2 regions of the Rhizobium sp. 22-785-1 genome follow, and region 1 is predicted to be linked to the other one. Evidence: predicted binding sites of a transcription regulator. Region 1 holds the regulator's gene; the other holds the start of a gene.
The links. Region 1 encodes LexA, which represses DNA repair genes until DNA is damaged. Its sites were predicted from a motif close to TGTTCNNNNTGTGTTCNG; they were not measured.
Positions count from the first base shown of each region.

Region 1 (9,362 bases):
TACGTCGCCGGCGCCATCAACTTCATCGGTGGGGATGCGCTTTACGGACGCCACTGGGGCTGCATTGAAGATCATCCCTTCCTGCATTTTGAAGTCTGCTACCATCAGGCGATCGACTTCGCGCTTTCCAAAGGCTTGAAGCGTGTGGAAGCCGGCGCCCAGGGCGAGCACAAACTGGCCCGCGGCTACACGCCGGTCACCACCCACTCCGCCCACTACATCGCCCATCCCGGCCTTCGCCACGCCATTGCCGATTATCTGGAGCGTGAGCGTAGCGAGGTCGAACAAATCAACGACTATCTTGAAGACCACAGCCCGTTTCGCAAAGGCGAACGGCAGGAAGACGACGTCTAGAAAATTGTAAGGGAGCGCTCAATGGCCGTCTATGACGACAACAACATCTTCGCAAAAATCCTGCGTGGGGAAATCCCTTGCGTCAAGGTCTACGAAGACGACCACACGCTAGCCTTCATGGACGTGATGCCCCAGGCACCCGGCCACTTGCTGGTGATCCCGAAAAGCGGTTCGCGCAACATTCTGGACGCCGATCCCGAAGTTTTGATGAAGACGATTCCGGTCGTCCAGAAGCTCGCGGTTGCCGCTAAGGAAGCCTTCGATGCGGATGGCATTTACATTTCGCAGTTCAACGAGCCGGCCGCTGGCCAGACCGTCTTCCACTTGCACTTCCACGTTGTCCCGCGCAAGGACGGCGAGCCATTAAAGCCGCACAGCGGCGCAATGGCGGATGTGGAGATGTTGAAGGCTCACGCCGAGAAGATCAAACAGGCAATGTAAGTGCGAATCTCGACGTTCCGATCGTCGAGAAGAAAGACCGCATCGCTCACGAAAAAACCCGCCGAGTCCATCGGCGGGTTTTTCTGTTAACGGGCTTATGGAAAGCCACTCCAGATCATCGGAGCTTCAAATCAGCCGCGCAGGATCGAACGACCGGCATAGGCAGCCTGCGGACCCAGCATCTCTTCGATGCGGATCAGCTGGTTGTACTTGGCCAGACGGTCGGAGCGCGACAGCGAGCCGGTCTTGATCTGACCGCAGTTGGTAGCAACTGCGAGATCGGCAATCGTCGAATCTTCCGTCTCTCCAGAGCGGTGAGACATGACCGCGGTATAGCCAGCCTTGTGTGCCGTCTCCACAGCATCAAGCGTCTCGGTCAGAGAGCCGATCTGGTTGACCTTGACGAGGATCGAATTGGCAACGCCCATCTTGATACCGTCGCGCAGGCGCGAAGAGTTGGTGACGAAAAGATCATCGCCAACGAGCTGGACCTTGGAGCCGATCTTGTCGGTCAGGTACTTCCAGCCATCCCAGTCGTCTTCGGCCATGCCGTCTTCGATGGAGATGATCGGGTACTTTGCCGCAAGTTCTGCGAGGTAATCGGCCATGGCTTCCGGCTCGAGCGTGCGGCCTTCGCCTTCCATCTCGTACTTGCCGTTTTTGAAGAACTCGGTCGAGGCGCAGTCGAGAGCAAGCGCGACGTCGTCGCCCGGCCTGTAACCGGCCTTTTCAACCGACTTCATGATGAAGTCCAGCGCTTCCGGCGCGCTCTTCAGGCCTGGCGCAAAGCCGCCTTCGTCGCCGACATTGGTGTTGTGGCCCTGGGCTGCCAGTTCCTTTTTGAGAACGTGGAAGATTTCCGCGCCGATACGCACTGCGTCACGGATACTTTCCGCGCCGACCGGCATGATCATGAATTCCTGGAAGTCGATCGGGTTGTCGGCATGCGCACCGCCATTGATGATGTTCATCATTGGAACGGGCAGCAGGTGGGCATTCGGGCCACCGACGTAACGGTAAAGCGGCAGGCCAGTGGTTTCGGCAGCAGCCTTGGCGACGGCAAGCGAAACGCCGAGAATGGCGTTGGCGCCGAGGCGGGACTTGTTCGGCGTGCCGTCAAGCGCGATCAGTGTCTGATCGACATGGATCTGGCTTTCAGCATCGAAACCGCCAAGCGCATCGAAGATTTCGGTGTTGACGGCTTCGACAGCCTTTTCAACGCCTTTTCCGAGATAGCGCTGTCCGCCATCGCGCAGCTCGACAGCCTCGTGAGCGCCGGTGGATGCGCCAGATGGAACGGCGGCGCGACCGAAGGAGCCGTCTTCGAGGTACACATCGACCTCGACCGTGGGATTGCCACGGCTGTCGAGGATTTCGCGTGCGATGATGTCGGTAATGGCTGTCATGGTCTCTCCCTTGGGACTGGAACAGAGGATTTCAGTCGCTTGTCTTAGAGCGCATCGGCAAAGCTGTGAAGCCGTTTTTGAGCCGGATAGCGGTTAAGCGATACTGAAATATGTGAAAGGTCATTGCCACTTCGCTGTAGACGAAGCGTGAGAAATTACAATGACGACGCGTCGTCCTACGCGCCGCCCCACCTATAAAAATCGATTAGGCCAAAATCAGGCAGCCTTGGCGATGGCATCAAACGCCAGAAGCTTTTCCAGAAGCTTCGGCATATCCTTCAGATGAACCATGTTCGGTCCGTCAGACGGCGCGTTGTCCGGGTCTTCATGAGTTTCGACGAAGAGGCCGGCAATGCCGACGGCGACAGCCGCACGCGACAATGTCTCGACGAATTCGCGCTGGCCGCCGGTGGAACCGCCCTGCCCTCCTGGCTGCTGCACGGAATGCGTCGCATCGAAAACCACGGGCGCACCAAGCGAGGCCATGATCGGCAGCGACCGCATGTCGGACACCAGCGTATTGTAGCCGAAAGACGCGCCACGTTCGCAGAGAAGAACATTGGGATTGCCGCTCTCATTGAGTTTTGAAAGGACGTTCTTCATATCCCAGGGCGCCAGAAACTGCCCCTTTTTCACGTTGATGACCCGTCCGGTCTTTGCGGCGGCCACCAGAAGATCGGTCTGACGGCTGAGAAACGCCGGGATTTGCAGGACATCGACGGTCTCCGCTACAACGGCGCACTGCTCTTCCGTGTGGATATCGGTCAGCACCGGAAAGCCGAACTCTTTCTTGAGGTCGGTGAAGATTTCCATGGCCCTGTCGAGGCCGATACCGCGCTTGCCGGAAAGAGAAGTACGGTTCGCTTTATCGAAAGAGGACTTGTAAACCAGCCCGATGCCGAGCTTGGCGCACAATTCGTGAAGTGTGCCGGCAATCATGAAAGCATGGTCGCGGCTTTCCATCTGGCACGGGCCGGCAATCAGCGAAAACCGCTCCGTGTTGGAGAAGGATACAGCGCCTTTTCCCTCGCCAGCGACCACTTTCAAATTGTTCTTTACAGTCATCTCATTCCTCACGACTCATGCGCCGGACATCGCCGGCAACCGCAACTTTGCGAGCATGCAAAGGCCTTACAACATCAGCCCGAAAATCGGAATCAATTTTCCAGCTTTTCAGGCTTGATACCTTGCGCCAGCAACATGCGACAGACATTCTCGCTGTTCTCACCTCCAGAGAAAGTTGGGCCGGTTACGATGCCTTCCAGGCCTTCTTCGCACGCTGGCTTCGGCCTGCTCCTTACTCGTCCTGCGAGACGCGCTTCTAACCAAGCTGAGCGATCAACCTGCTGCTCGCCATCGTCGTGTTCAGGAGGATGCTGTCATATTCCTAGCGGCAAGCTTCCACATTTGCGCGGAAACAGGACAGCAAAACGGCAAGCCCGAACGTTTGCGGAATTTTAAGGGATTGCAGAACACATATGGAACATATAGTGTTCGTTCTGTATTTGTTTCGCGAATCTTCGCAACGCATTCCAAGGGTTTTCTCATGCTCACGCGCAAACAGCAGGAACTGCTCCTATTCATTCATGAACGAATGAAAGAGTCCGGCGTGCCGCCGTCTTTCGATGAGATGAAAGATGCCCTGGACCTCGCTTCCAAATCCGGTATTCACCGTCTGATCACCGCCTTGGAGGAGCGCGGCTTCATCCGCCGTCTGCCGAACCGGGCAAGAGCGCTGGAGGTTATCAAACTCCCGGAAGCCTATTCCGCACCCGCGCAGAAGCCCGTACGTGGATTCTCCCCAAGCGTGATCGAGGGCAGCCTCGGAAAGCCGAAAGCGCCGGAACCTGCTCCTGCCCCGAAGCCAGTAAATGATGCGATTTCAAGCGCGGTCACCGTTCCTGTGATGGGACGCATCGCTGCCGGTGTTCCGATCTCCGCCATTCAGAACAATACCCACGATGTTGCCGTGCCGGTGGACATGATCGGAACGGGTGAACATTACGCATTGGAAGTCAAGGGTGACTCCATGATCGAGGCCGGCATCTTCGATGGAGACACCGTGATCATACGCAACGGCAGCACGGCCAATCCTGGAGACATCATCGTCGCTCTTGTGGATGATGAGGAAGCGACGTTGAAACGGTTCCGCCGCAAGGGTGCTTCGATAGCCCTGGAGGCCGCGAACCCGGCCTATGAAACCCGTATCTTTGGGCCCGACAGGGTCAAAATTCAGGGCAAACTTGTGGGTCTCATTCGCCGTTATCACTGACCGGTGACTGAAGGCACCCCTACATCGGACCGGTTGAGCGCAGTAATCTCAGAACAAAACCAAAAAAGCAGGTCATCGCCTGCTTTTTTTGTATTCCGCGCGTCAACGGAGACAGAAGCAATGATGGGACAATGAAACTGCACGGGTCTATCGCCCTTCTTCGGTTCGGCCTGTCGATTTCCGATCGCGATCGAAACGGCGCAATGCGGGGAAATCCGGAAGCCATGCCTCACGGCGGATTGTCCAAAGCTCGTAGGTCGGCTCAAATTGATCCGGCTCATCGAGTGAACCGAGATTGACCTCTACTTCGTCGCCGCTCCGGCCAAAAACCGGTGAACCGCAATCGGGGCAAAAAAAGCGGCCATTGTAGCTGCGAGTGTCTCCATCGATCGTTACGGCATCCTCTGGAAAAATTGCCGAGGCGAGAAAGAGCGCACCATGATGTTTGCGACAATCCATGCAATGACAAATCCCGACACGATAGGGCTGACCGACGAGAGATAGCCTTACCTTGCCGCAGGCACAGCCGGCAGACCTCACCACCATGTTATTCCTCCTACTTCACGATACCTAGCCACCGAACACCGAACTTCGAATGAAGTTCAAATCCCACCACTCACGGCGACTGTCTTTGCTCTTCGACAGACCGACACATCAAATAATGTGAAGACCGCTATTCGTGATCCGGCCTGTAACTCCCTGTGGGACCGCGCTACGAGATTACTGACAAATGTTGTCACCCGCGAAAACCCAAGCATTGTCCGCATGAGACTGCGCAACGGTATGCAGCAGTGAGAGGCGCTCTAATATCGAACGAGGGCATATGCGCGGATCTGAATGATTGGGACGCGCTTCAACGTGAACCAGCGCCGGAAGCCATCAAGCCATGCGAACAAACGCATCACCATTTGGAGACAAAAGGATGTACGAACTCTACATAGCCAACAAGAACTACTCGTCTTGGTCGCTTCGGCCCTGGGTGCTGATGGAGACCTTGCAAATCGCATTCGCAGAGAGGCTCGTGCCCTTCAACGATCCCGATCCAGTGAACCGCTTCACCCACTTCTCGCCCACAGGTAAGGTACCCTGTCTGGTGGATGGAAATATCACCGTCTGGGATTCGCTTGCGATCGTCGAATACCTTTCCGAGCGTCATGACGGCGTGTGGGCAAGCAATGCGAATGCCAGGGCATGGTCGCGCTCTGCAACTGCTGAGATGCATTCAGGCTTTCAAGCGTTGCGCAATCTTCATCCCATGAATGTTGGCCTGCGGGTGAGATCAAAAGCGCAGACCGAGGCGCTGACGAAGGACATAGCGCGCATCGACGCCCTCTGGCAGCAGGGGCTTGAAACGTTCAGGGGACCGTTTTTGGCGGGCCAGAACTTCACAGCCGTCGATGCCTTCTTCTGCCCAGTCGCGTTTCGCTTCAAGACCTATGAAACGGCTCTGTCACCGGAGGCTGAGGCCTACAAAGCCCGCCTTCTCGCACTGCCAGCGATGAAAGCATGGGAACAAGCAGCGCTCTCCGAGCAATGGCGTGATCCAGATCATGAAGAGGAAGTCCTGGCGTCAGGCGAAATCATCCAGGATTTGCGCTCATCTCCAAATTGACACCGAAGGACCTAGGGCTGCTTCTCAAGCATCTTTCGGATATGGTCCGGTAACTGCGTATCGAACGTCTTGCTGCGCCAGTCATAAGCGCGATGCACGGACCACGCTCTTTCCAGGCTATTCATCGACGCCCGGGCCTTGGCGACGGGCGCTTCGCTGGCGTTCAGCCAAAGCTCTAGCGATCCCGTTTTTCGCAAGGTGGCTGCGCTGATCAGCAGCGCGCCTGAGCGGCACTCGGTGAAAGGCACGAAGCGCATGGTGACGACAATATCTGCTGCATCGCAAGCCGTTCCGGCAAAGGCCGTATCGGATACAACTGCAACCTTGACACCACTGCCATGGCGTCCGGCGCACCATGCGTCTTTTTGACAGGTGAAGAGATTGCGTCGATCGAAAGCGGTGACCATTCTGGCCTGGGCGCTTTGTCTCTCTTCGCCGCTCAGCGGTTTCGGGCGACGTGTCGCCTTCTGCTGCGTGTCGTTGCCTGCCCTTGCAACCTTGTCATCCAGCACAAGCGGGGCAATGTGCTTCTGCGGCAAAGGCACTGCTCTTTCCCACTGGTCGTAGACGAAACCTCTTGCCTGTCTCTTGGTCGTGGCGATGGCATCGTCGTTGCGAAAAGCCACAAGCGCGCCGTCCTCATAGATCAACAGGTCGGGCTTGGTTTTGCGCTGCTCGACGATCATAAGGCCAAAACCTATGATGAGAACAGGCAGCCCCAGAAGCGCAAGGCGCGTGCGCAGCAACGTGAGCAGAAGAAAGCCCGTTGTCGACACGATGAGAAACCAGGAATGCTGGCGCCCGATAGTGGCATCTCCGCCCCAGCTTGCGACTGTTTTGGCGATATCGATAACGATTGCCATGCCGTAGCCCATCACTTCCAGGAAAGGCGCATCGAGCCCGAATGGCATGAGCAGCATCGCCACCAGAGCAAACGGCATGACGATGAGCGACATCACAGGCATGGCCGCAAGATTGGCGGCAAGCCCATAGGTCGTGACGCGGTGAAAATGCTCCACGGAGTAGATCGCAGTGGAAACCCCGCCGATCAGCGAGGTTATGATGACGCCGCCGACGATAGCGCCGAGTTTGGAGGAAAGCACCATCCATAACGGTGGCCTCGCGATGAAACGCCGCTCCCCGTCCCCTCGCCATCTACTCCAGAACGCATATGCGGCAACCAGCGCCAGTGTCGCGGCAAAGGACATCTGGAAACTGGGCCCCATAATCTCATGCGGAGACATCACGAGAATAACGATCGCCGCCAGCGCCACATTGCGCAGGCTGATCGACGGCCTATCGACGAGGACGGCCGCCAGCATGATCGACATCATCAACCACGCCCGTTCGGCAGAGACTGCAAAACCGGAGATCAGGTAATAGGCAAGCGTCATCATGAGCGCTGCGAATGCGGAGATTTTCTTGACTGGCCAGCGCTGCGAGAAAGCCGGATATAGACTGAACGCCATACGCATGCCGACAAAGAAAATGCCGGATGCGAGCGCCATGTTCAGCCCGGAAATGGCAACAATATGCGCCAGCCCTGAAACGCGCAGCGCCTCCATCGTCTCCTCCGAGATTGCCCTTCTCTCGTCGGTGATAACGGAGGCCGCGAACGCACCGGCATCGCCGCCGATCACGCTGCGTATCCTATCAGCAATGGCCGAACGCAGCATGTAGAGCCAGGAGGAGACGTCATGCACCCACCGCGACCTCCCCTCGACGCTTGCCGGCAGCGGCAACGCCTCAGGTGCGCTGTAGAAGAAGCCAGTGGCACCGATGCCATCGAAATAGGCGGAGAAAGCGAAATCATTGAGGCCGGGAAGAGCCGGACCGGACGGTGGAGAGAGGCGCGCCTTTCCGCTAATACCTGCACCGACCGGAACAGGCTCATGCCGGCTGCGAGAAAGAACGGAGATTCGGTCAGGTAATCGCGCCAGCATCGGATCGCTGGTGGATTTCAGTGCGATGACATAGCGCCAGTGACCCTTTGCATCGACTTCGCGCCGCTCCACCGTGCCACTGATCGTGGTGGTAACGGCACCGTCCAGAACGACCGTTCCCACCCGGCGCGTCTCCAGGTCGGCGAGTATCATTCCAAGCAACAGAAGCGCTGCTGCAGCCAGCAGATATGACAGAACGCTCTGACGGTGACGTGTGACGACCGCAGCCGGTATGATGAAGAGACCGCTTGTGAAAAGGGCGATACCTGAGAGCGCAACCGGCAAAGAAAACCAAAGCGCCGCTCCGGCCGCAATGAAGACCGGGACGAATAGAAAGACATGCCGGTACTGTAGCTCCTCGATCACATAACGCGACAAAGCCGCGCCGATACGATGGACTGGGTTCTGCGGCGGGCTGAGCACCGTGTCGTAAGACCCGATATCGTTGGGCGTCACCGTCTCGGGTAAGCTCGATGCGTCCGGCGCGCCCGTTGCGGGCGTGCGCGTGTCGAGCAAGCGAAAATGCTGCCGTTCCCCCAAATCCTGCAATGGCCGCCCTCTTAAGCCCCTGCAAGCAGTTTGCAGCTTGCAGATTCGGATTGCAATCGCCTGCAGCGATTAAGGAAGCATTGACTTAAAATGAAACAGTTGAGGCGCAAAACGATTAGATCAGCATATTCCAATTCTGCAATGCACAATTTGCCTTTTGGATAGCTTGGCATCTTGGCGCGGATCATATAGCTAAATCCCTGACGCTTAATTGGCCGATGCGTCACTCCCGCATCGCCTGCATATTCGGAGGTATGGTATGACGGAAAAAAGCGCGACAGTGACCCTCGGCGACAAGACGGTCGATCTGCCAGTACGAGAAGGTACGATCGGTCCGAACGTCGTCGATATCGGCACCCTGTACAAACACACCGGCTCCTTCACCTACGATCCCGGTTTTACCTCGACCGCTTCATGCGAATCCAAAATAACCTACATCGATGGTGACGAAGGCGTTCTGCTGCACCGTGGTTACCCGATCGAGCAGCTTGCCGAACAGGGCGACTTTCTCGAAACCTGCTATCTCCTGCTTTACGGCGAATTGCCGACAGCCGCACAGAAGAAGGACTTCGACACCCGTGTGACGCGTCACACCATGGTGCATGAGCAGATGAGCCGCTTCTTCACCGGCTACCGTCGCGACGCCCACCCGATGGCCGTCATGTGCGGCACAGTTGGCGCTCTGTCCGCATTCTACCACGACTCGACAGACATCACCGATCCACACCAGCGCATGGTCGCTTCGCTGCGCATGATCGCCAAGATGCCGACGATCGCGGCCATGG
Region 1 is NZ_JBNWDI010000001.1:345,869-355,230, forward strand. It holds gene ACQZ5M_RS01630 (GNAT family N-acetyltransferase) at 1-354, shown strand, start outside; gene ACQZ5M_RS01635 (HIT family protein) at 376-795, shown strand; gene eno (phosphopyruvate hydratase) at 927-2,201, opposite strand; gene kdsA (3-deoxy-8-phosphooctulonate synthase) at 2,418-3,266, opposite strand; gene lexA (transcriptional repressor LexA) at 3,748-4,473, shown strand; gene ACQZ5M_RS01655 (GFA family protein) at 4,621-5,019, opposite strand; gene ACQZ5M_RS01660 (glutathione S-transferase family protein) at 5,396-6,085, shown strand; gene ACQZ5M_RS01665 (ComEC/Rec2 family competence protein) at 6,097-8,577, opposite strand; gene gltA (citrate synthase) at 8,837-9,362, shown strand, end outside.

Region 2 (9,362 bases), on a different contig from region 1:
GGCAACTTTCGCTTCTTCGAAAACGGCATGGAGATGTCCCCGGAACAGGATCACGAACTCCAGCAGGACGTGGATCTTGCGATCCAGCGCGACGAATTCGTTTTGCACTATCAGCCGATTTTTTCTTTCTCGGATTCGCAGCCAGTGACGTTCGAGGCTCTTGTCCGCTGGCGGCATCCCCTTCGCGGTTTGATCAATCCGGATCAGTTCATTCCTATTGCCGAGAAGACCGGTCAAATCTGCGCTATCGGCGAATGGGTTCTGCGCCGCGCATGCGTGGAAGCCATGCAGTTCTCCAATGATGCGGCGGTCGCGGTTAACATTTCAGCAATCGAACTTCAGCAAGGTAACCTTGTGGCCAAGGTGAAGCGGGCGCTCAAAGACAGCGGCTTGCCTCCTTCGAGGCTGGAGATTGAACTGACGGAGACTGTGCTTCTTTCCGATATGCAGTCGAAAAAATGCCTGGAGGACATCCGCGCGCTCGGCGTTAAAATCGCCCTCGACGATTTCGGCACTGGTTATTCAAGCCTTGCTTATCTGACCAAATTGCCGGTGAGCAAGATCAAGATCGATCGTAGTTTTGTTTCCGAAGCGATGACGAAGACCGAGAGTCTTGCGATCATTCAAGGGCTCATCCACATCGCTAAAGGCCTGGGGCTTAAGACAACGGCAGAAGGCGTCGAAACGCGAGAACAGCTTTCCCTGCTACGCGCCGCCGGTTGTGATCTGGTGCAGGGATACCATCTTGGCCGTCCCATGGCTCTCAAAGACATCGAAAGTTGGCAGCATTCCAGTGACGTAAAAATTGTCCACGGTTAGGAGTAACGATCGTGCAGCATAGTGATACCAGGCTCCGCCTGTCGAAGTGCTTCAGTCTTATTTCGATTCTATGTGCCGCGGTCATTTTCGCCCAAAGTGTTTCACATCCTGCCGCCGCTGAAGACCTGAAGAGTCCGACGCTCGAGAAGATCGTGCGGACAAAGACGATTACCATAGGTCATCGCCAGGACGAGTTGCCGTTTTCTTATGTGACGCCGGATGGCGTGGCGCGCGGATACTCGATCGATCTGTGCCGGGAGATTGCCGAACATGTCCGTCAAACGCTCAAGCTCGATACGATCAAGATAGATTATGTGGTAGCAACGGCGGCCACGCGGTTTCTGCTGGTCAAATCCGGCAAGATAGACATGGAGTGCAGCGCGACCACCAACAACGCCGAACGGCGTGAGCAGGTGGCCTTCTCCTATCCTCACTTCATCACCGCCACCCGTTTCGTGTCGAAAAAATCGAGCAGCCTCAACACCATCAGGGACCTTGCAGGTCGCACGGTCGCCTCAACGACAGGCACCATCAACATAGCGCAGCTGCAAAATCTCAACAGAGTGGAAAAGCTCAATATCTCAGTTTTGATCGCGAAACTGAATTCGGAAGCATTCGCGGCGGTAGAAAATAACCGAGCATCCGCCTTCGTCATGGATGATGTTCTACTGGCCGCCAACGTGGCATTCTCGAAGTCGCCCGAAGACTACGTGATTTCCAAAGACGCGTTCGGCCCGCCCGAGCCCTATGGCATTCTTTTGCCCAAGGACGACGAAGCGTTCAAAACTCTCGTCAATGAAGCCTTGTTCTCGATCTTTACCAACGGTGGGGCTGAAGCGATCTACAATAAGTGGTTCATGTCTCCCGTGCCGCCGGACAATCGCAATTTCAATCTTCCTCTCTCCCCGGAGTTGAAGGCTGTGTTCAAGGAGCCGAAGGAGTATCTGCAATGAAAATGCATATCGTCCGTTGTCTCTTGCTGGTTTCGTGCCTTGGTGTCGCTATTGGGGTAAAGGCTGAAGACAAGAAATTCGACACACCGACCCTCGACAGGATCGTCCAGACCGGCAAGATCAGGATCGGCTACGGGTCGACTGCGCCTTTCTCGTTTCTCAACGCGGATGGTCAGGTCGTAGGTTACTCGATCGATCTCTGCCGAGGGATTGTAGAAAAGCTGAAAGACCGTCTGAAACTACATTCTATCGATATCGAGTTCGTGCCGCGCACACCCAGCAATCGCGTGCAGTTGTTGAATGACGGTACAATGGACATAGAGTGTAATGCCAGCACCAACACCTCGGAACGGCGCAAGAGCGTCGCTTTCGCCTACAGCCACTTCTATGGTGCCACGCGCTACGTTTCCCTGCGCAAGAACAACCTCAAGCAGCTGGATGATCTGAAGGGACGGTCCGTCAGTGTGGCGCTGGGAACCGTCAATATCAACGAGATCAATGAGATCAGCCGCAAACGCAAGCTGAATATTTCAACCGTTCCGGTGGACAGTCTGCAAGCTGCCTTCGACATGGTGACGGACGGACGCGTTGCAGCCTTTGCGATGGATGAAGTTCTTTTGAAAACGATGATTGCCCGTACGCAGTCACCCTCCGATTACGTACTTTCCGAAGAGCAGGTGACGGAACTTCAGCCGCTTGGCTTCATGATGCGCCTGAACGACGAGGCTTTTGTTACAGCAGTCAACCAGGCCCTAAACGAAATCTACAAGTCAGAGGCGGTCAAGGGGATCTACAGCCGCTGGTTCGAGGAGCCGATGCCCGGGCTGAACATCAATCTTGAACTTCCCATGAGTCCATGGCTGATTGAGGCGCTGAGAAGCCCTCAAACGTTGAAATAATGCGACGTCGGAATGTCTAGAAGGACCGTTTGGCATCTCCTGTGACTGGTAATATTTGAGACGGCCCGGCTTGCGCTGAGCCGAGCATCATTTCCGGTCAAGAACACCAAAAGGTTTGGATCAATGACCGTACAGCAGTCACCGATGCCGTGCGACCGACGCCTAAACGGTAGTCGAATCGTCGCCACAGATCACGGCAGGTTTCATGGCCCTTTGTTCAAACGTGTTCGAAGGTGGCTCCGCAATCGGCGTTGCGTTCCGCGCGATGCACATGCGCATCGTAACATTGACGGGAGGCAATCCAGCCCAAGCATTCCGTGATGCGGGCTTGATCACGCATCTACCGAGGCCAAAAACTTTCCGCCGGGAAAAGATGATGCAATGAAATTGAGAGTGGCTGGGCTTTCGGTGAGCATGCAGCCATCGACACTGATCGCTGGCACGTAGTCTTGGGGACTAGTAGAGACAGTCTCATTTCCGTTGTTCGCCAGATGTGGGGTCGATGCGGACAGGCTCTAAAGGAGCGCCAGTTTCCGCCAGCACGATAGTTTGTGCAACAGAACAAGCGCCGACGCTACAAACCCACGCGTAGGGATGTCGGAAAGACTATCTTTCGCCTAGTTCAAGGCCTTATCGCTTGCTCGTGCTGACGGAGGCCGGGATCATTCGTCGGCGCTCAGCTCTGCTTGTTCCTGGCCATTTCACTTTAATTTTTCCGGAACCAATGCTGGAGGGCTACGTTCGAATTGGCAGGAGACGCGCCGTGTCAATCGGACGCGATGGTGCTGAAGGACATCGGGATTTTTCCGTTTTCTCTCGGTGGCCAACGAATGGGCAGACGAGCTTCTTATCCATCCGGCCGTCTCCGCTTCACTCTGCCAAGGAGGTTTGGACGTGGAAAAGACCGAAACGCGAAAGCTTGCGGAAGAATACATGCTCCTCGGTGGCACCCGCCAGGTCATGATCGACGACAACAAGACATTTGTCCGACAGTACGACCATGAACCGGTAGAGGCCGAACGCTTCTGGCAGGAGCGCATCGCGACGCTCGACAAAGAGCGGATTGCGGATGTCGAGTTCTTTCTGCCCTCGGTTAACTCCGATGTGGAGCCCTAATCACATCCCGTTGAAATCAGAAACTAGGAAGGAAATTCTTATGACTTCGATTAATTCTGCAAAAATCGTCATTCTTGCGACAGATGGTTACGAGCGCTCCGAGCTGCGTGTTCCATACGAGCAGCTGAAGAACAAGGGTGCAGACGTCAAGATCGCCTCCATCAAGGACGGTGACATCAAAAGCTGGGACGAGAAGGACTGGGGCGATTCCATCAAGGTCGATCTCCTTGCCAAGGACGTGCGTATCGAGGATTTCGATGCACTGGTGCTTCCCGGCGGTCAGATCAACCCGGACGTCCTGCGTACCAGCGACGACGCGATGCGAGTGGTTAAGGACTTCGTCAAGTCCGGCAAGGTCGTCGCGGCTATCTGCCACGCGCCATGGCTTCTGGTTGAGGCCGATGCCGTCCGTGGACGCGAGGTAACGTCTTACGGTTCGATCAAAACCGACGTGAAGAATGCTGGCGGCATCTGGAAGGACGAAAAGGTCGTTTGCGACAAGGGCATCGTTACATCTCGCAATCCAGATGACTTGGACGCTTTCGTTGCCAAAATCGTCGAGGAGGTCGAAGAGGGCCGCCACGATCGCCAGGCAGCATAAGCTATTCTTCATAGGTTGAAGAACACGAAGGGCTGGTGCGCCGTATGCGTGCCAGCCCTTTGCGTTGTGCGCTTTATGTGCGGCTGAGGTGAATAGGGATGCCAGAATAGGGAAGCGCACCACTCACGAGTCGGAAGGCCTCACCCACCCATGATCAATCGCGCCACATTTTTGCCTTATTTAGGCCACGCTTTGGTCTTGGAAACGTTTCAGGCGCGGTCAAAATTAATATTTCCCAATAAAAACGGTTTATTTTTAATTATTTTTTATGTGCGACGCCGTAAATTTGCTGCGCTGCATATAAGAAATATTATGTGCTTCTTATTCGCCTGTATCATACGAAGTTGATCCACCAGACATAGATGACCAGTAAACCGGAAGAACAGTTTTAATAAAGACGGCCGGGCAATACATGCAAATGTCGATCATGCGCAAATTGCATGGCACGGCCTCGTACTTGTTCCTTTTATAGGCGTTCACCAATAGTCTCAGTCAACATCATGTGAGGAATTTGGGGCGGCCGTTTTTGAGGTGCCGGGTCAGCGTGCCTCACAAAAAATTCAAAAGCACCAAATTCCGACCACAGACTTGTTATCTCATGAAGGCTCAATGACGCGCCCAACGGGTACCGACCTATCGCAAAACATAAATGGAGTTCTCTCTATGAAGTCCGCGACTCGATCGGCTGTTTCGCCGCTTAGTGGTTCTGAAGAGTCTGATGTGAGCTTTCCCATCGGGGGCATCGTGAAACGCAGTTTCGATGTGTCCTCGGCACTGCTCGCGCTTCTTGTCCTCAGCCCGATCTTTCTCATGATCGTGGTCTTGGTCAAACTATCCGACAAGGGACCTGCTTTTTACGGCCATCGCCGTATTGGCCATAATGGCCGTATGTTTCATTGCCTGAAGTTCCGCACGATGGTCGTGAATGGAGATGAGGTGCTGAAGCAATATCTGGCTTCCGATCCGCAAGCAGCGGAAGAATGGCGCCAGACCAGAAAACTGAAGAACGATCCGCGCGTGACTGCGGTCGGCAGCGTTCTTCGCAAGCTGAGCCTCGATGAACTGCCACAGCTCATCAACATCATTCGTGGTGAAATGAGTGTTGTCGGTCCTCGTCCTGTCGTGGACGAAGAGCTCAACTACTACGAAAGTGCCGCGCGCTACTATCTCAGCACGCGTCCTGGTCTCACCGGTCTCTGGCAGATTAGCGGTCGTAATGACGTTTCCTACAAGGAACGCGTGGATTACGACACGCAATATGTTCAGAACTGGTCGATGATGAAGGACATTTCCATCATCATGAAAACCGTGCCTGCTGTCTGTATGTCCCGCGGCAGCTATTGAAGCCAGAATAGACACTTGGCATGCCGCAGGACTCCCACCTGTGCCATGCCTTGCGGCTGCGACCGGACTAGCGCCGGTCGCGCATCCACTTTCAAGGCATCAACATGGAGTTTTACATGGTTGGCACTGCCGACGAAGCCCTCACTAAAACATTGCGCAAGGGTGCCGCTTTAGCTTTCGCTACGGCCCTGTTGCTAACCGCTCCGTTAGCTGCGTTCGCACAGGATGGACAATACCGCCTCGGAACCGCTGACAAGCTTCGCATCCGCGTGGCCGAATGGCAGCCGGCAGATGGCACCATCCGCAACTGGGATGTGATCAATGGCGATTACTCCGTTGGGCCGTCCGGCACGCTTTCTCTGCCTTTCATCGGCCAGTTGGACGTTGCCGGTAAAACCCCGGGGGAGGTTGGAGATGCGATTGGTGCGGGGCTTCAAAGCAAATTTGCGCTGCGCAACCTCCCGTCGGCTTCCGTTGAAGTTGCCCAATTCCGCCCGGTTTTCCTGACGGGTGACGTCCAGACGCCAGGCGAATATCCCTATGCCCCCAATATGACGGTTTTGAAGGCGGTCAGCCTTGCAGGGGGACTGCGCCGCTCGGATGCAGGTCAGCGTTTTGCGCGTGACTTCATTAACGCGCGCGGCGACGCTGCCGTCTATGACGATCAGCGTGGTCGCCTTCTTGCCCGGCAGGCACGCTTGCTCGCCGAAGTGAGCGGTGATCAGCAGATCAAGAAGACGCCAGAGATGGAGAAGGTCATCAATATCGACGCGCTCTTGGAAAGCGAAAGCGCGCTGATGAAGTCTCGCACAGAGCGCTATACGCTTCAGTTGAAGGCGTTGAAGGATCTGCGTGAGCTGCTGGATTCCGAAGTCGAGTCTCTGCGCAAAAAGGCAGAGAGCCAGCAACGTCAGTTGCAGTTGGCCAATGAAGACCGTGAGAAGGTCAACCGGCTCAACGAGCAGGGTCTTGCGCTTGCTCAACGCCGCATCTCTGCCGAAGAGCGCGCAGCCGAGGTCGAGGCAACGCTTCTTGATATCGATACCAATGCGCTGCGCGCCAAGCAGGACATCAACAAGGCGATCCAGGACGAAATCAATCTGCGAAACGACTGGGAAGCTCAGCGTTCCAAGGAATTGCAAGACACGCAGGCCGAATTGCAGAAGCTTAACCTGCAGCTCTCCACCAGCCGCGAACTCATGTCGGAGGCCCTCGCGCAGTCGGCGGAAGCTTTACGTTTCGATCCGTCCGGCAAGTCTGCCTCGATTTCCTATGTGGTCGTTCGTGAGGACAATGGACAGTCGAAGGAAATCAAGGTCGACGAAACCACGGCTCTCCAGCCGGGCGACGTCATCAAGGTTTCCTCGGAAGTGCTGATGCAGTGAGGCTGCGATGCGGATTGCGAAATCAGCACTGATCGATCCTGATAGAAGTGGGCTTTATGGAACGGCGGCGGTTGCGCTGTCGTTCTTTGTCTTCGCCTATTCCTCGAAATTCGGACAGATATCGATCCTTGCCTATTACGCCGTCTGGCTGCCACTGGTCGTGGTGGATTACCGCAGAGTACTCGGCAATTATGCGCGCTACTTCTGGATATTTGCCTTCGGAATTCTGGCCCTCATTTCGAGCTTCTGGTCGGATGCCATGTCGGTCAGCCTGCGGGCCTCGATCCAGTATATGACCCATATCGTCTGCGCGCTGATTGCCATGCGCGTCATTTCTATCCAAACGCTGACACGCGGCGCATTGATCGGCATAACTATTGTTTTGCTCTATTCGCTTCTCTTCGGTACCTATCTTTTTGATGCGCTGGATGGCACGACGAGCTTCGTTGGGGCCTTTTCTTCCAAGAACCAGTTGGGTTTCTATGCTTCGCTGGGCGTTCTCTTCGCCGCAGCGTCGGCGCTCGTCCTTCGCCAAAAAGGCTTGTGGTGGCCGGTTGCGGGCGTCGCAGGACTGATCTCGTCCTACAGCCTGCTTGCATCTCAATCGGCGACATCGGCCATCACCACGGCGGCTGTGGTCGTTCTGATGGCGGGTCTTCTGCTATTTTGGGTCTTGTCTCCCGGTAACCGAAAGACGCTCTTCTTCGCTGCCGTGGGTGTGGGTGGCCTGTTTGTGGTCGCAGCACTGCAATTCGGTCTGTTCGACGCGATTCTCGGCGCTTTTGGCAAGGACACCACGTTGACGGGACGCACCTATCTCTGGCAGCAAGGCATTGAGGCTGCAAAGCGCGCGCCGATTTTCGGTGTCGGTTATCAGGGTTTCTGGGTGCCGGGTTTTTCAGATGCCGAACGCCTCTGGGACGATTTCTTCATTACTGGTCGTAGCGGCTTCCATTTCCACAATACATATATCGAGGTGGTGGTGGAGAATGGCTTCGTCGGTCTTATTCTGCTGGCGATCCTGCTTTATGGAACACTGCTGGGTCACCTGCGCTCAATTCTCATGCGCAACCAAGATCCACAGGCGCTAATCCTGTTTTCCCTATGCGCCCTTTTTGTCGTCCGATCCTTCGTCGAAATCGACATCATTTTCCCCTATCAGGTAGGCTCCTTCTTGTTGTTCTTCGCGGCTGGAAAACTCTGCCTGCCGCGCCGTGCGCCGCTTCCCGCGTCGCCCTTTCTGGCAGGTATTCCGGTACGGCCAATCATTGGCGGATGAAGAATCTTCTCATCTCTCAACAGGAGTCTGTTGGACTCCTGTTGACTCTTTTGTGATGATAGAACAAAAAGTGAACATTAGTTTTTTAGCGTGGAATGCTCTGAGAAGTTTCGTGTCATGCAGAAGCGCGCAGAACAGCTTGTTGTGGAGGAATTGCGAGAAAGACTGGAGAGGATCACCCAAGGTCCTGCCAGACAGCAGCAGACTCTGCCTTTCAATATTCCTGCCATCGATGAGCGTCTTCCCGGTCAAGGCCTGAAGCTTGGCAGCTTACATGAGATAAGCGGTGGGGGAAATGGTGCCGTGGACGGTGCGGCTTCTGCGCTCTTCTGCGCAGGCATTGCGGCGCGCCTGAAGGGAAAGATTCTCTGGTGTGTGACACGGCCTGATCTTTTTATGCCGGCCCTCACCCAGGCAGGGCTTTCCCATAACCGGCTGATCATCGTCGAATGTCGTGACGAAAAAGGTGTTCTGGACTGTTTCGAGGAGGGGCTTCGCTGCAACGGCTTTGGTGCGGTGATCGGGGAAGTGTCTAAACTGCCTATGAATATGTCACGGCGGTTACAACTGACGGCGGAAGCCTCAGGCGTGGCAGCGATTGCGCTTCGCCGCTGGCGCCATGTGAGCGGTCTGGACGATTTCGGTCAGCCGACCGCCGCTGTCACCCGATGGCGCATTTCCATGCGCCCCTCCACACCGTTGCCCGTGCGCGGAGTAGGGCGGTCACGCTGGTTTCTGGAATTGTTGCGTGTCCGGGGTGGCGAACCTTTTGAACTGGAAGTGGAAGCCTGTGATGCAGAGGGTCGTCTCGCTATACCTGCCGACATGGCAGACGGATCGATACCGCAGAATGCTTGGGAACGAAGCGCCGCCGGTTGAGACCCCGGTCGTCATGATCGCCCGTCAGGCAAGCCGTCGCCTTGTGGCTGCTCTCGATAGCGCTGCGATGAAAGCGGGCTTGCGTCC
Region 2 is NZ_JBNWDI010000003.1:284,663-294,024, reverse strand. It holds gene ACQZ5M_RS08975 (putative bifunctional diguanylate cyclase/phosphodiesterase) at 1-819, shown strand, start outside; gene ACQZ5M_RS08970 (amino acid ABC transporter substrate-binding protein) at 831-1,772, shown strand; gene ACQZ5M_RS08965 (amino acid ABC transporter substrate-binding protein) at 1,769-2,671, shown strand; gene ACQZ5M_RS08960 (hypothetical protein) at 3,566-3,787, shown strand; gene ACQZ5M_RS08955 (DJ-1/PfpI/YhbO family deglycase/protease) at 3,828-4,388, shown strand; gene ACQZ5M_RS08950 (sugar transferase) at 5,052-5,732, shown strand; gene ACQZ5M_RS08945 (polysaccharide biosynthesis/export family protein) at 5,849-7,117, shown strand; gene ACQZ5M_RS08940 (O-antigen ligase family protein) at 7,125-8,396, shown strand; gene ACQZ5M_RS08935 (ImuA family protein) at 8,514-9,275, shown strand; gene ACQZ5M_RS08930 (DUF6504 family protein) at 9,190-9,362, shown strand, end outside.
Region 2: a site for LexA is predicted at 8,456-8,473, ahead of ACQZ5M_RS08935 (ImuA family protein). Genes of this name have one in related genera too.